2 regions of the Antricoccus suffuscus genome follow, and region 1 is predicted to be linked to the other one. Evidence: predicted binding sites of a transcription regulator. Region 1 holds the regulator's gene; the other holds the start of a gene.
What was found. The regulator LexA, encoded in region 1, represses DNA repair genes until DNA is damaged. The targets are predictions, from matches to a motif close to TCGAACANNTGTTCGA.

Region 1 (6,297 bases):
CGGCGGCTCCTTCTTTGGTTGCCCGGTCCTTGGTTGGCCGGTCCTTGGTTGGCCGGTCCTTGTTTGGTAGGTCTTTGGTTGGCGGGTCTTTGCTGGCCTGGCCCTGACTTGCATCCTCGGTGGTGTCCCTGTCGACGGCGCCGGACTCACGCAACAGCGCAATCTCGGCCTCGAAGTCCGCGACCGACGCGAATGATCGGTAGACACTGGCGAACCGGAGGTAGGCGACGGAGTCCAGAGCGCGAAGCGGCCCAAGAATCGCCAGCCCGACTTCGTTACTGGGCACCTCGGCCGCACCACTTGCACGAACGGTGTCTTCTACCTGCTCCGCAAGTAGCGCAAGCTGGTCCTCGCCTACTGGGCGGCCCTGACAGGCACGCCGGACGCCACTGATGACTTTGTCCCGGCTGAACGGTTCGGAGACGCCGGAGCGTTTGACGACGGCGAGCATCGCCTCTTCCAGCGTCGTAAATCGCCGTCCGCATCCCTGGCAGGATCTGCGGCGCTTGATCGACTGGCCGTCGTCGACCTCACGAGAGTCGGTCACACGGGAGTCTGAGTGCCGGCAGTATGGGCAACGCATGGCACAACTCCCTTCAACCATTAGCCCTGGCCGACGTCGGCCTGGGGACAATTTGCGGATAACTGTGGGATTGGTTGTGGACGACCGGTGTACGAATCGTGGACAACCCACCCCAACCTGTGGATGAAACACATCCATGTAACTACTATATGTTGTGGTATCAGGTTAAGCCCACCATAGGGAGGTTGCAAGTACTTTGAGCCGAATTCATGAAAGTCGCCGGAACTAGCCGGCTTGGGTCGGGCAACAAACCTCAGTACGCGGGCACGATCAGGTAGTCGCCGGCCGGCAGTGGCGCGTCGACAGACCCACTCAGGCCATTCGCGGCCCGGATGAGCGCGACCAGGTCGGCGCGGTGGGCCGGCGCGGCAAATCGTGAGGCGATGCTGCCCACAGTGTCGCCGGGTTTGACCAGAACTTCCTGAGTCGCCGCCACCGGCGCCGTGCCCGCGCCGCTTGCGTTAACTAGCGCCGACGCGCCGGCGATCACAGTCGCGATGAGCACCATCACCGCGATATGCCCACGCACAGTGAGCCGCGCCCGTCTGGCGGCTCGCGTGACGGGGCGGACGTCTGCGGCCACCGGAATCATCGTCGACTCGAGGTTGCGGGCTGCCTGCGCCTCCACACGAGCACCCAACACCTCCACTCGAGCACCCAAACCAACGTGCGTCTCGGCAGCTAACTGCACATCAGACCGACCGCCAAGTGGCACGGCGAATCGGCTGACCCGACGCGATCTCGCATCTGCCCGGCAAGTTGATACGACAGACGGAACCAACGGTGGCAACTCCTCGCCGGCCGCGTCATCGACGCCGGACCCACGAGCGGACTCGACGCGCGAGCTTGGCGGCGTCGACTCATCCAATCGCGATACTGAGTCAGCCGAGCCGCCCAAACGTCGCAAGCCGAACTTGGCCAGCGCACCGGAGACTTCCTCCCGACCGCCAGACCGCGTAGACAGACCGATCGCAGGAGCCGGCGGCTCGACACGAACCTTCGCCCGGGAGAACGACCCGAACGAAGCTCGATGACCGACCGCAGCTCCTCGTCGGACATCCGGCTGAGCGCGGCTCGCGCGATCGGCGCGCTCTTCAGCGCCGCTACCGACCACGTCGCCGTCCTCAGAAAGGGCGAACATTTCGGCCTGCGCGGGCCGTGCGGCCGCAGCGCGGCCCGACTTGCGGTTACGGTGTGGACCGTTGCGATGTGCCTTCGTGGTTTGCATAGTCATTGCTTACTCCTCGGGGCCGACAATTCTGGACGAGTGCGCGCGGACGGCCCATGGACCCTGCCAACGCGGCCTATCCACAACCGGTCGGAACGCTTGCATCCGCACGTAGTACGGGTGTACTATCGAACCTGCGTACTAAGTTATACACACACAAAATCAGAATGTCGATAGGTTTCGGCGAGTCGCACGTACATTAGTTCGAATCGTTACGTAGAGTCATTGAGCACGCAAGCACGGAGAGGCCGCCAGTTCAAACAGGCGGCAAGCAGACACCGACGGTACGCACACACAGACGGTAAGCACACAGTCAGGCAGCTCATACAGAAGTCCCGCGGAGTGAGAGGTTCACATGCCCAGCAAAAAGGTCAACTCAACAGACAAGAGCGCGACCACTAAACGCGCGACAGGCGTGGGCGGCGAGAAGGCCGACGATGCCACAACCGGTGCGCGGAAGGCTGTCGCCGGCGCGAGCGCGAAAACATCGACGAAGCCGGCCGCTAAGCGAGCGGCTAAACGCGCCGCCCCGAAGGCGACTGCCGACGGCGCGAAGTCTGAAGGCACCGTCCATCAGTTCCCCGAGGCGCCGGACGAGAGTGGGCTCACGGTCCGGCAGCGCAAAGTGATGGACGTGATTCGCGCGTCAGTCCGCACTCGCGGCTATCCGCCAAGCGTGCGTGAGATCGGTGAGGCTGTCGGCCTCGCGTCCCCGTCCTCGGTCGCTCATCAGTTGCGCGCGTTGCAGTCGAAGGGATTTCTGCGCCGTGACGCCAATCGTCCCCGCGCGGTCGACATCCGCACGCCCGCGCAGGCTGCGGGCGATGCCGCGGTCATTCCCCGCTATGACGCCCGGTTCCCGACACCCTCGTTCGTGCCGGTCGTCGGACGCATCGCCGCTGGTGGCCCGATCCTGGCCGAGCAGGCGGTCGAAGACGTGTTCCCGCTGCCTAAGGAACTGGTCGGCGACGGCACCCTGTTCTTACTCAAGGTCGTTGGCGAGTCGATGATTGATGCGGCGATTTGCGACGGTGACTGGGTCGTGGTGCGTCAGCAGCCCGACGCCAACCAGGGCGACATTGTGGCGGCGATGATTGACGGCGAGGCAACGGTCAAGACGTACCGGCGGACCGACGGACATACCTGGCTTGTCCCGCACAACAAGGCGTTCGAGCCCATCAACGGCGACGACGCAGCGATTCTCGGCCGCGTCGTATCGGTCCTGCGTCGGGTCTAGTCGCCGTGACGAGGCTTGCGCAGGCGTATGGCGACGAGCAATACGCCTGCGCAAGCTAGCAAGATCGCACCGATCACGACGTACGGCAACACGTCGTTGCGGGCAGGTACACGGGCGTCGTCACCGACGGCGACCTGCCGACTAGCGACTGCGTCTCCTGGGGTCGTCGTCACCGGCAACACGCTGAGTGTGGCGTTTTGCCCCTCGCCGAATAGGTAGATGTCATTTGTCTGTGGCGCGAACGCGATTGCCTCGCCCTGCGGAGATGGCGGAAGCGGTATGACTGTCGCCTTCTTGCCGACGAGTGTGCCCGCGATGTCGGGGCTGTCGAGGTCCCAGATATACGCGTCGGTGTACGTGCGGAGCGCGATCAGTGTGTCATCTGCAGAAGCGGCGGCCCCGGTCACGAGTCGTGAGCCGAGCCATCCCACCGGTCCACCAGGAGTATCGGTCTTGTCGATCCGCAGGTCCCCGACCTTGTCCAGCGGCTGCGGCATGTCGGTTGCACCGGGGGCGATGTCCACCGGCTCGGAGCTGCGATAGACGCCGCTGAGACCGGTCAGACTCTTCGTGACAATCACGATGCGTCCGTCCGACTGCACGAACAGCGACTCGGCGTCGTGGGCGCCGTCGGGATAGCGAAAGCGGCGGATCTGCGCGAGGCTGGGATCCGCGGGATCCACTAGTTCGAGCGCGACGCTGTCACGGACGGCGTTATTGTCGCCGATGTCGGCGACGTACAGAAGCCCATTCGGACCGCGTGCTAGGTCTTCGGTGTCACGCGGATCGATCGCCACCACCGAGACCGCGGTCGTCTGGCACTCTTGGTCGAGGTGGAATACCTCGACCTGATCGCCGCTGTCATTGATGATGTCGTAGCCGTCGGGCCGCACGAGCAGGCCGCTGCCTTCGACGATTCGCGAATCAGTGACCGTGCAGACGTCAGTACCAGCGGCGTACGCCGGGGCCGCGGCCGCAGCAGGAACACCGAGCAGCGTGCCCGCCGTAGCGGCAATGAGCGACATCGTCACTCGTGAGGCACCGCGCACCCATCTCCTAATGCGCCTGTCTCCTAGTGTTCATCGACCGGTGACCGGCCGAGCCACTTTGCGACGGTCGCGGCTAACCCGGTCTCGAACCAATCCTCGACCCGCCGCCCCATTTTCGTAACGCTGGCCCGCCGTGCGATCCATAGCAGCACGATGCCCACGCTTGCGCCGGCGATAATGTCGCTGAGCCAGTGATAGTTCATGAACAGCACGGCAAAAGCAGCGATGATCGGCCCGGCGATCGCATATATACAGACCACCCGTCGTACCCATACTGTTGCTATGTAGTCGACGGCGATCCAGGCACCGATGCTGCTCAGCAAAATAGCGTTCGCTTGATGTCCGGATGGATAGGAATCGTTATAGCCGACGGCATGCAGCAGATCTCCGCGCGGATCGGTCGGAAACGTCCGCGCGATAAGGAACTTCGAGGTGTAGATGGCGGCACTCAGTAGCGCCACACCGAGTGCCAGACGCACGAACGGAACAAAGTTGCGAGACTTCACCGCGATGACGATGCACAGCACGAGAATCCACACCAGATTGGTCGCCCGGCCACCCGTCTGACTGAGCACGTACCCGATGGCACTGCCCACGGCAGAATCGCGTAGGCCGACAGTCCGAATCCAACCAGCGAGGACTCCGTCAAAGTGCCGCAGTAAGCCGTCCGCGAGCACGTCGGCGGTAACGAGCGCGAACAGGACCGTGCAGGCTATCGCCAGCCAGCGCGCCGGATACCACGCGCGGTCCGCGGTGGGCCATTGGCTGACCGGAACACGGCGCGGGTCGTCGGCGTCGGGTGTACGGGTCACGGCGAACAGCCTACGCGGGGGCGCGCTCTAGGTCGCCGTACCTCACAGGCCACGCGCGTCGGGTGCGCTCAGCGAGCGAAGGCCTCGAGCGTGGCAGCGACTTGCGGGTAAGCGCGGCCGGTCAGCGCCGTACCGTCTGGCAGGTATTCGGTCGTGGCGATGTCCGCCTCATCATGCAGCCGGGCGACCAGATCGCCGCGCTCGTACGGAATGAGGACGTCGAAATCGATCCGTGGACGCGGCAGCGCGGTCTCGATCGCGAGAAGCAGTTTGTCGATACCCATACCGGTCACGGCGGAGACCGCAATGCTTCCCGGCAAGGATCGCTCGAGACGCTCAATCGCCTCGGGGTCGGCCGCATCGGCCTTGTTAATGACCATGAGCTCGGGAACGTCCTTGGCGCCGATCTGCGCGAAGACCTCACGAACCGCGCTGATCTGCCCTTCCGGGTCCGGATCGGCTCCGTCGACCACGTGCAGCACCAGGTCCGCCGATTCGACTTCTTCCAGGGACGAGCGAAACGCCTCGACCAGCTGATGCGGCAGCGAACGGACAAACCCGACGGTGTCCGCGATCGTGTATTCACGACCGTCAGCGGTCTCTGCGCGCCGCACGGTCGGGTCAAGCGTCGCGAACAGTGCGTTTTCGACCAGCACTCCCGCTCCGGTAAGCCGGTTGAGCAGGGTCGACTTGCCCGCGTTGGTGTAACCGGCGATCACCACGGCGGCGGCATGACTTCGCTGGCGGGAGGCTCGTTTAGTGTCACGGCTCGTCTTCATCGCGGCAATCTCGCGGCGCAACTTGGCGATTCGCTGGTGAATCCGTCGCCGGTCGAGCTCGATCTTGGTCTCACCGGGCCCGCGGCCACCGATACCGCCGCCTTCGGCGCCGACCCGCCCGCCGGCCTGACGCGACATCGACTCACCCCAGCCGCGAAGACGCGGCAAGAGATACTGCAGCTGCGCAAGCTCCACCTGCGACTTACCTTCCCGGCTCTTGGCGTGCTGAGCGAAGATGTCCAGGATCAAGGCGATCCGATCGATGACTTTCACCTTGACGACGCCCTCGAGAGCGGTGCGTTGGGACGGCGACAGCTCATCGTCGCAGATGACCGTATCCGCACCGGTCGCGCGGACGATGTCGGCGAGCTCTCGGGCCTTGCCCGAGCCGAGGTACGTCGCCGGGTCCGGGTTGGTGCGTCGCTGGATCACGCCATCGAGCACTTCCGAGCCGGCCGTCTCGGCCAAGGCGGCGAGCTCTTTGAGTGAGTTCTCCGCCGCCCGCGGGCTCCCGGTGAGATCGAGCCCTGCCAGCACGACGCGCTCCAGGCGCAACTGGCGGTACTCGACCTCGGTGACGTCTTCGAGTTCGGTCGACAGTCCGGAGAC
Region 2 (6,297 bases), on a different contig from region 1:
CGAAACGGTCGCGCAGCGGACCGGTAAGCAGACCCGAGCGGGTCGTCGCGCCGACCAGCGTGAACGGGGCGACGTCGAGCGGGATCGCCGTAGCACCGGGACCTTTACCGACGACGACGTCGACCCGGAAGTCCTCCATCGCGACGTAGAGCATCTCCTCGGCGGGACGCGCGATCCGGTGAATCTCGTCGATGAACAGCACGTCGCCCTCGGCGAGGTTGGACAGCATCGCCGCCAAATCTCCGGCTCGCTCGATGGCCGGACCGCTGGTGACCCTGATCGACGCGCCGAGCTCCAGCGCGATGATGAATGCGAGGCTGGTCTTGCCTAACCCCGGCGGCCCGGAGAGCAATATGTGATCAGGCGCCTGGTCGCGGCGCTTCGCACTCTCGAGTACGACGCCGAGCTGGTCGCGCACCCGCACCTGGCCGACGAACTCGGTCAGCGACTTCGGTCGCAACGAGGTCTCGACGTCGCGGTCTTCGCCAACCTGGTACGGCGAGACGACCTCCTCGTCGGACTCGTGCTCGTCGTACGTCATGGGCGGCCGAGCATCCGCAGCGCCGAGCGCAACAGCACCGCAACCTCGACCCGGCCGTCGGTCTCGATAGCGACAGCGGCCTCCGGCTCGACGAGCAACAGCGCCTCGTCTGCCTCTTTGCCCGACCAGCCCAGCCCGACAAGGGCACTGTGCAGTTGGTCACGCCACGGCGCGGCGGGGGCAATCTGAAGCTGCGGCGAGCCGTCATCGGCAAGTGACCCGACCTTGTCGCGCAGCTCGATCACGATTCGTTCGGCGCCCTTCTTGCCGATGCCCGGCACCTGGGTCAGTACGGCGTGGTCGGCCGTCGCGATCGCTCGGCGTACCTCTCGGGCCGGGTGCGTGGCGAGGATTGCCTGGGCGACCTTCGGCCCGACACCGTTCGCCGACAGCAGCAGCTCGAACAGCACCCGCTCGTCGTCGTCACCGAACCCGTAGAGCGTCAGCGAGTCCTCGCGTACGACGAGGCTGGTCGCCAAGGCACCGGTCTCCCCTATCCGAAGGCGCGCGAGAGTCCCCGGGGCGCATTGCACCAACATGCCGACGCCACCGACCTCGAGGACGACAGATTGGGGGCCGAGCGAACGGACCTTGCCGGTCAATGACGCGATCATTGGCGTATCCCTGCTTTCGCCGCGATGACGGCGGCGTCAAACTTTGCTTTGGCGCCACCGCGCCAAATATGACAGCACGCGATGGCAAGCGCGTCGGCGGCATCCGCCGGTTTAGGTAGCTCCGACATTCGCAGAATCCGCGCCACCATTGTCTGCACCTGCTTCTTGTCTGCCCGTCCCGAGCCACTCACCGCCGCCTTGACCTCGCTCGGGGTGTATGTCGAGAGCGGCAACTTCGCTTGTGCCCCAACGAGAATCGCGACTCCCGACGCCTGCGCCGTACCCATGACGGTCGACACGTTGACCTGGCTGAAGACTCGTTCAACGGCGATCGCGTCCGGGCGGTAGGCACGAATATAGTCGGCCAGCAGCTGCGCGATTTCGTCGAGCCGCTCGCCGATGTGGGCGCTCGCGGCGGTACGGATCACACCGTGGAAGACCGGAGTCAGCGGCTTGCCGGGACTGCCCTCGACGATTCCGACACCGCACCGGGTCAGACCGGGATCGATACCGAGCACCCGCATGCGCCGCAACTCCGATTCTCGAGACTGGTTGAGTGCGGACCGCGGTTGCCGCGCTCCGCGAACACGTGTTCGAGATTCACCGTATCTGCTCACCCCGACAAGGCGCGCGCAACACGCCGGGCGGTCGGCCTACTCTTCGGAGATCGCCGCCATGACCTCGTCCGAGACGTCGAAGTTGGCGTAGACGTTTTGTACGTCGTCACTGTCCTCGAGCGCGTCGATGAGCTTGAAGACCTTCGGCGCGCTCTGCTCGTCGAGCGGGACGCTGACGCTGGGGAGGAACGACGAGTCCGCGGAGTCGTAGTCGATGTCCGACTTCTGCAGCGCGGTACGCACCGCTACGAGGTCCGGTGCGTCACTGACGATCTCGAAGGACTCCCCGAGGTCGTTGATCTCCTCGGCGCCGGCCTCCAGCACGACCTCGAGCAGGTCATCTTCGGACAGGTCACCCTTCGGCACGATGACAACGCCCTTGCGGGTGAACATGTAGGCCACCGACCCAGGATCGGCCATCTGGCCGCCATTGCGCGTCATCGAGGTGCGCACCTCGGTGGCCGCGCGGTTCTTGTTGTCGGTGAGGCACTCGATCAGCATCGCCACTCCGGCCGGGCCGTAACCCTCGTAGGTGATGTTCTGCCAGTCTGAGCCGCCGGCTTCCTCACCCGCGCCGCGCTTGCGCGCTCGCTCAATGTTGTCGTTGGGGACCGAGGTTTTCTTCGCCTTCTGAATGGCATCGAACAGCGTCGGGTTGCCGTCCGGGTCGCCGCCGCCGACGCGCGCGGCTACCTCAATGTTCTTGACGAGCTTGGCAAATAGCTTGCCGCGCTTCGCGTCGATGACGGCCTTCTTGTGCTTGGTGGTAGCCCATTTACTGTGGCCGCTCATTGCGAATGCTCCTTACGGTCAAGTGCGTACTCACGCGCCAGGTCGACGAAATAACCGTGCACACGGTGATCGTCGGTCAACTCGGGATGGAACGACGTGGCAATGAGGTTGCCGTGCCGGACCGCGACGATTCTACCGGCAGCCTCGCCGGTCTCGACTTTTCCGAGTACCTCGACGTCGTCGGACACCGACTCTACCCAAGGCGCCCGGATGAACACCGCATGGAAGTCCGGTTCGCCGATCTGCGCGATGCGGACTTGCGCCTCGAACGAGTCCACCTGACGGCCAAAGGCGTTGCGGCGTACGACCATGTCGATCCCGCCGATGGTCTGCTGGTCGGCCATGCCGTCCTCGATCCGATCGGCCAACAAGATCATCCCGGCGCACGAACCGTACGCCGGCAGGCCGCTCTTGATCGCCATTCGCAACGGATCCATCAAACCGAAGATGCGGGCCAACCGGTCGATCGTGGTGGACTCCCCGCCCGGCAGCAGGATTCCGTCGAGGCCGTCAAGCTCCTCGGGACGGCGTACCGGGCGAGGGTGCGCGCCTAGCGCAGTGAGGATCGCGACGTGTTCGCGTATGTCGCCTTGTAGGGCGAGTACGCCGATAGTTGGCTCGCTCATAACTCCAGCCCGATGCGGTGGATGGGAACTCCTAAGTTTCTCATTTCGGTCCGGCACCCCACGACCCGCTATCGCCATCCGTCACGAATGTCCCGCCATCCGTCACGAAAAGCCCGCCATCCGTCACCGGTGAGCCGCACATTTGTACTATTTGACAGCACGAACTCGTCATCGGCGATGCACAACGGCACATGTGTATGCAGTTGCCAGGTCGGCGGGACGAAATCGCGGATCGTGGATGGAGTCGACTACCAGGAGCCGCCGCCACCGCCACCGCCGCCCCCACCGGAGAAGCCGCCGCCGCCGAAACCGCTGCCGCCACCGAATCCGCCGCCACCGCCGCCGGAATTGACGCTTGGAGGTGGCGCGGCCGCCTGGCTGATCGACGAGTTCAGCGACGAGATCATCGCAATAGCCATGAAGCCGCTGTAGTTGCCGATGTACCAGTCTGGCTGGGCCGGGATACGGCCTTGCTCGATGAGGGTCGCGCAGATCTTCGACCAGCGTTCGGTCATGTCGAAGATGACCGCCCATGGCAAGTAGCGCGAGAAGATGTCCTCGCCTTCCTCGAACCGCAGCTGGTCTGCCTCCGCCGTGCCCAGGTAGGTCCGGAACCCTTCAATCTGGTCGAGCCTCGCCCGTCCGGTCGCCGTGAGCCCCGACCCCTTGGCCTTCGTGGCAATGGCCAGCAGTACGACGCCCGCGACCGCGGCCGCGACGAGCCAGAGCACGAGAGTGGGGTGCGCACTGCTCGCCCAGATACTGCCGATGATCCCGGCCGCAAGAAGGAATACGCCGAGCCCGCGGATGCTCTTGCGGGTGTAGCGGTCATTCGGGCGGTAGAGCTTCTGGTCGAGAACGGTCGTCCGGACCGCACCGTTCATCGCCACATAGCCGTCGTAGAACTTATTGGGCTCACCCGCTGTCGGCGCGCTGAGCTGACAGACCTCGCCCGGGTTGCCGTAGGGAAACATCCCGTCGACAAGCAGTCTCTCGTGTGCGGCGGTCGCCTTCGAGGCATCGACCAGCTCGATATAGCCCGGCTCACTGCCGTTGGTCGGATCTTCGTGAATGCGGATCACGCCGCGATATGCGAGGTCCAGAACCGTGGCGGGCAGCGCCTCCGAGGCCGTGTTGCCACCCATCAGCTCCGCGGCCTCGGCCGGCGACATCCCCTTGGGCGGCGAGAACGCGACCGGCGGGTGAATGTCGCCCTTGTCGGTGATGACGCCGATGCCACCTCCGGCTGCGAGCTCACGTTTGGACGGTACGACGCCAGGCGGTACGCCGGTGAAACGCTGATCGCGCATCCGCCGGGAGGTCCGCGCGCCGAACACACCGACCAGGATGACCCCGATCGCGCCGATGATGCCGTTGGTCAGCGTGAAGCCGTGTTGGTTCAACCATGTGGCACGGTCGACGAGGATCGGCGTCGCGTCGACCTTGCTCGGGTTGATCGCCACGTCAAAGGTCACGCCGTACGACGCAGACGAGTCGCCTCCGGCGGCGAAGAACACGGCCTTGTCGCCTTGCACCTCCGCCGTCTCGCACGCTTGGGTGGATCCTTGCGGACCCTGCACGCACTTGATCTTCTGAGGGCCGCCCGGCACGGTGACGTCGATCGACACGTTGTTGATCTGCGCGTCCCATCCGTTGCCGGTGGCGTTCCAGAAGAACTCCGTATCAGCGTTTTTCTGCGGGTTGAGCGCGCCCTTGATGTCGTAGGTCAACACATAGGTCTCGGCGCTGTCGACATACTGATTGGCGCTGCCGATCTGATATTGCGCTGTCGCTGACCGCCCGCCATCGGACTGCGTGACCGTCTTCTTGAACGCCGTCGATGCTCCCGTTGGGCTCGACACTGCGAAGTTGTCGATCTGGTACTCGCGGTCCTTGTTGTCGTTACCGGGATACGGGCCGCGTATCGCTAGGTTGCGGTAGATCCCATGGCGGCTGCCGCCGGAGAACTCGTAGTCGATCGTCTCCTTGACCTGCACTGTGCCGTCGGGCTCGACGACGTAGCTGATGTCGTACTTGGAGATCTTGTCGCCACTGTCGGCGTGCGCGGGCTGGGTGAATCCGGCCAACGCCAAGGCAGCAAACAGGACTAGTAAAAAAGCCGCCGTGATCGCACGGCGCCCGGTCAGGCGCGTGCTGATCACGGCGACTCCTCTGATGGTCTGTCCGGTTGCCTGTGGTCCGCTACCAGCCGCGCTCGGCGAGCCGGTGCGGCTGCGGGATCTCTTCGACGTTGATGCCGACCATGGCCTCGCCCAGTCCACGGGAGACCTTGGCGATGACGTCCGGGTCGTCGTAGAAGGTGGTGGCCTTGACGATCGCCTCGGCACGCTGTTCGGGGTTGCCGGACTTGAAGATGCCCGAGCCGACGAACACACCATCGGCGCCCAGCTGCATCATCATCGCGGCGTCCGCGGGTGTCGCGATGCCGCCGGCGGTGAACAGTACGACGGGCAGCTTGCCGGCCTTGGCGACCTCGGCGACCAGCTCGTACGGCGCCTGCAGCTCCTTGGCAGCGACGTACAGCTCGTCCTCGCGCATGCTCGAAAGGCGACGAAGCTCGCCGTTGATCTTGCGCATATGAGTGGTCGCGTTGGACACATCACCCGTGCCGGCCTCGCCCTTGGAGCGGATCATCGCGGCGCCTTCGGTGATCCGTCGTAGCGCCTCGCCCAGGTTGGTCGCGCCGCACACGAAAGGCACCGTGAAGGCCCATTTATCGATGTGGTTGGTGTAGTCGGCCGGGGTAAGAACCTCGGACTCGTCGATGTAGTCGACACCTAGCGACTGGAGGACCTGAGCCTCCACGAAGTGGCCGATGCGCGCCTTGGCCATCACCGGGATCGACACGGTCTCGATGATGCGGTCAATCATGTCCGGGTCGCTGGCGCGCGATACCCCGCCCTGCGCACGAATGTCGGCCGGAACCCGCTCAAGCGCCATAACTGCCACCGCGCCGGCATCCTCGGCGATCTTGGCCTGCTCAGCGGTAACGACGTCCATGATGACGCCGCCCTTCAGCATTTGGGCCATGCCGCGCTTGACGCGGCCGGTGCCGACCTCGGGCGTGGCTTGTTCGTTATTGGTTT

Region 2: ruvC (crossover junction endodeoxyribonuclease RuvC) is a predicted target of LexA. The motif match lies at 1,737-1,752, and genes of this name have one in related genera.

The regions. Positions count from the first base shown of each region.
Region 1 covers NZ_PVUE01000002.1:339,531-345,827, reverse strand. Annotated here, with positions in the region: gene nrdR (transcriptional regulator NrdR) at 1-547, opposite strand, end outside; gene CLV47_RS04445 (LysM peptidoglycan-binding domain-containing protein) at 837-1,817, opposite strand; gene lexA (transcriptional repressor LexA) at 2,167-3,048, shown strand; gene CLV47_RS04435 (hypothetical protein) at 3,045-4,079, opposite strand; gene CLV47_RS04430 (phosphatase PAP2 family protein) at 4,121-4,909, opposite strand; gene hflX (GTPase HflX) at 4,978-6,297, opposite strand, start outside.
Region 2 covers NZ_PVUE01000015.1:23,936-30,232, reverse strand. Annotated here, with positions in the region: gene ruvB (Holliday junction branch migration DNA helicase RuvB) at 1-541, opposite strand, end outside; gene ruvA (Holliday junction branch migration protein RuvA) at 538-1,155, opposite strand; gene ruvC (crossover junction endodeoxyribonuclease RuvC) at 1,152-1,679, opposite strand; gene CLV47_RS15795 (YebC/PmpR family DNA-binding transcriptional regulator) at 1,809-2,564, opposite strand; gene pdxT (pyridoxal 5'-phosphate synthase glutaminase subunit PdxT) at 2,561-3,190, opposite strand; gene CLV47_RS22240 (DUF2207 domain-containing protein) at 3,439-5,352, opposite strand; gene pdxS (pyridoxal 5'-phosphate synthase lyase subunit PdxS) at 5,393-6,297, opposite strand, start outside.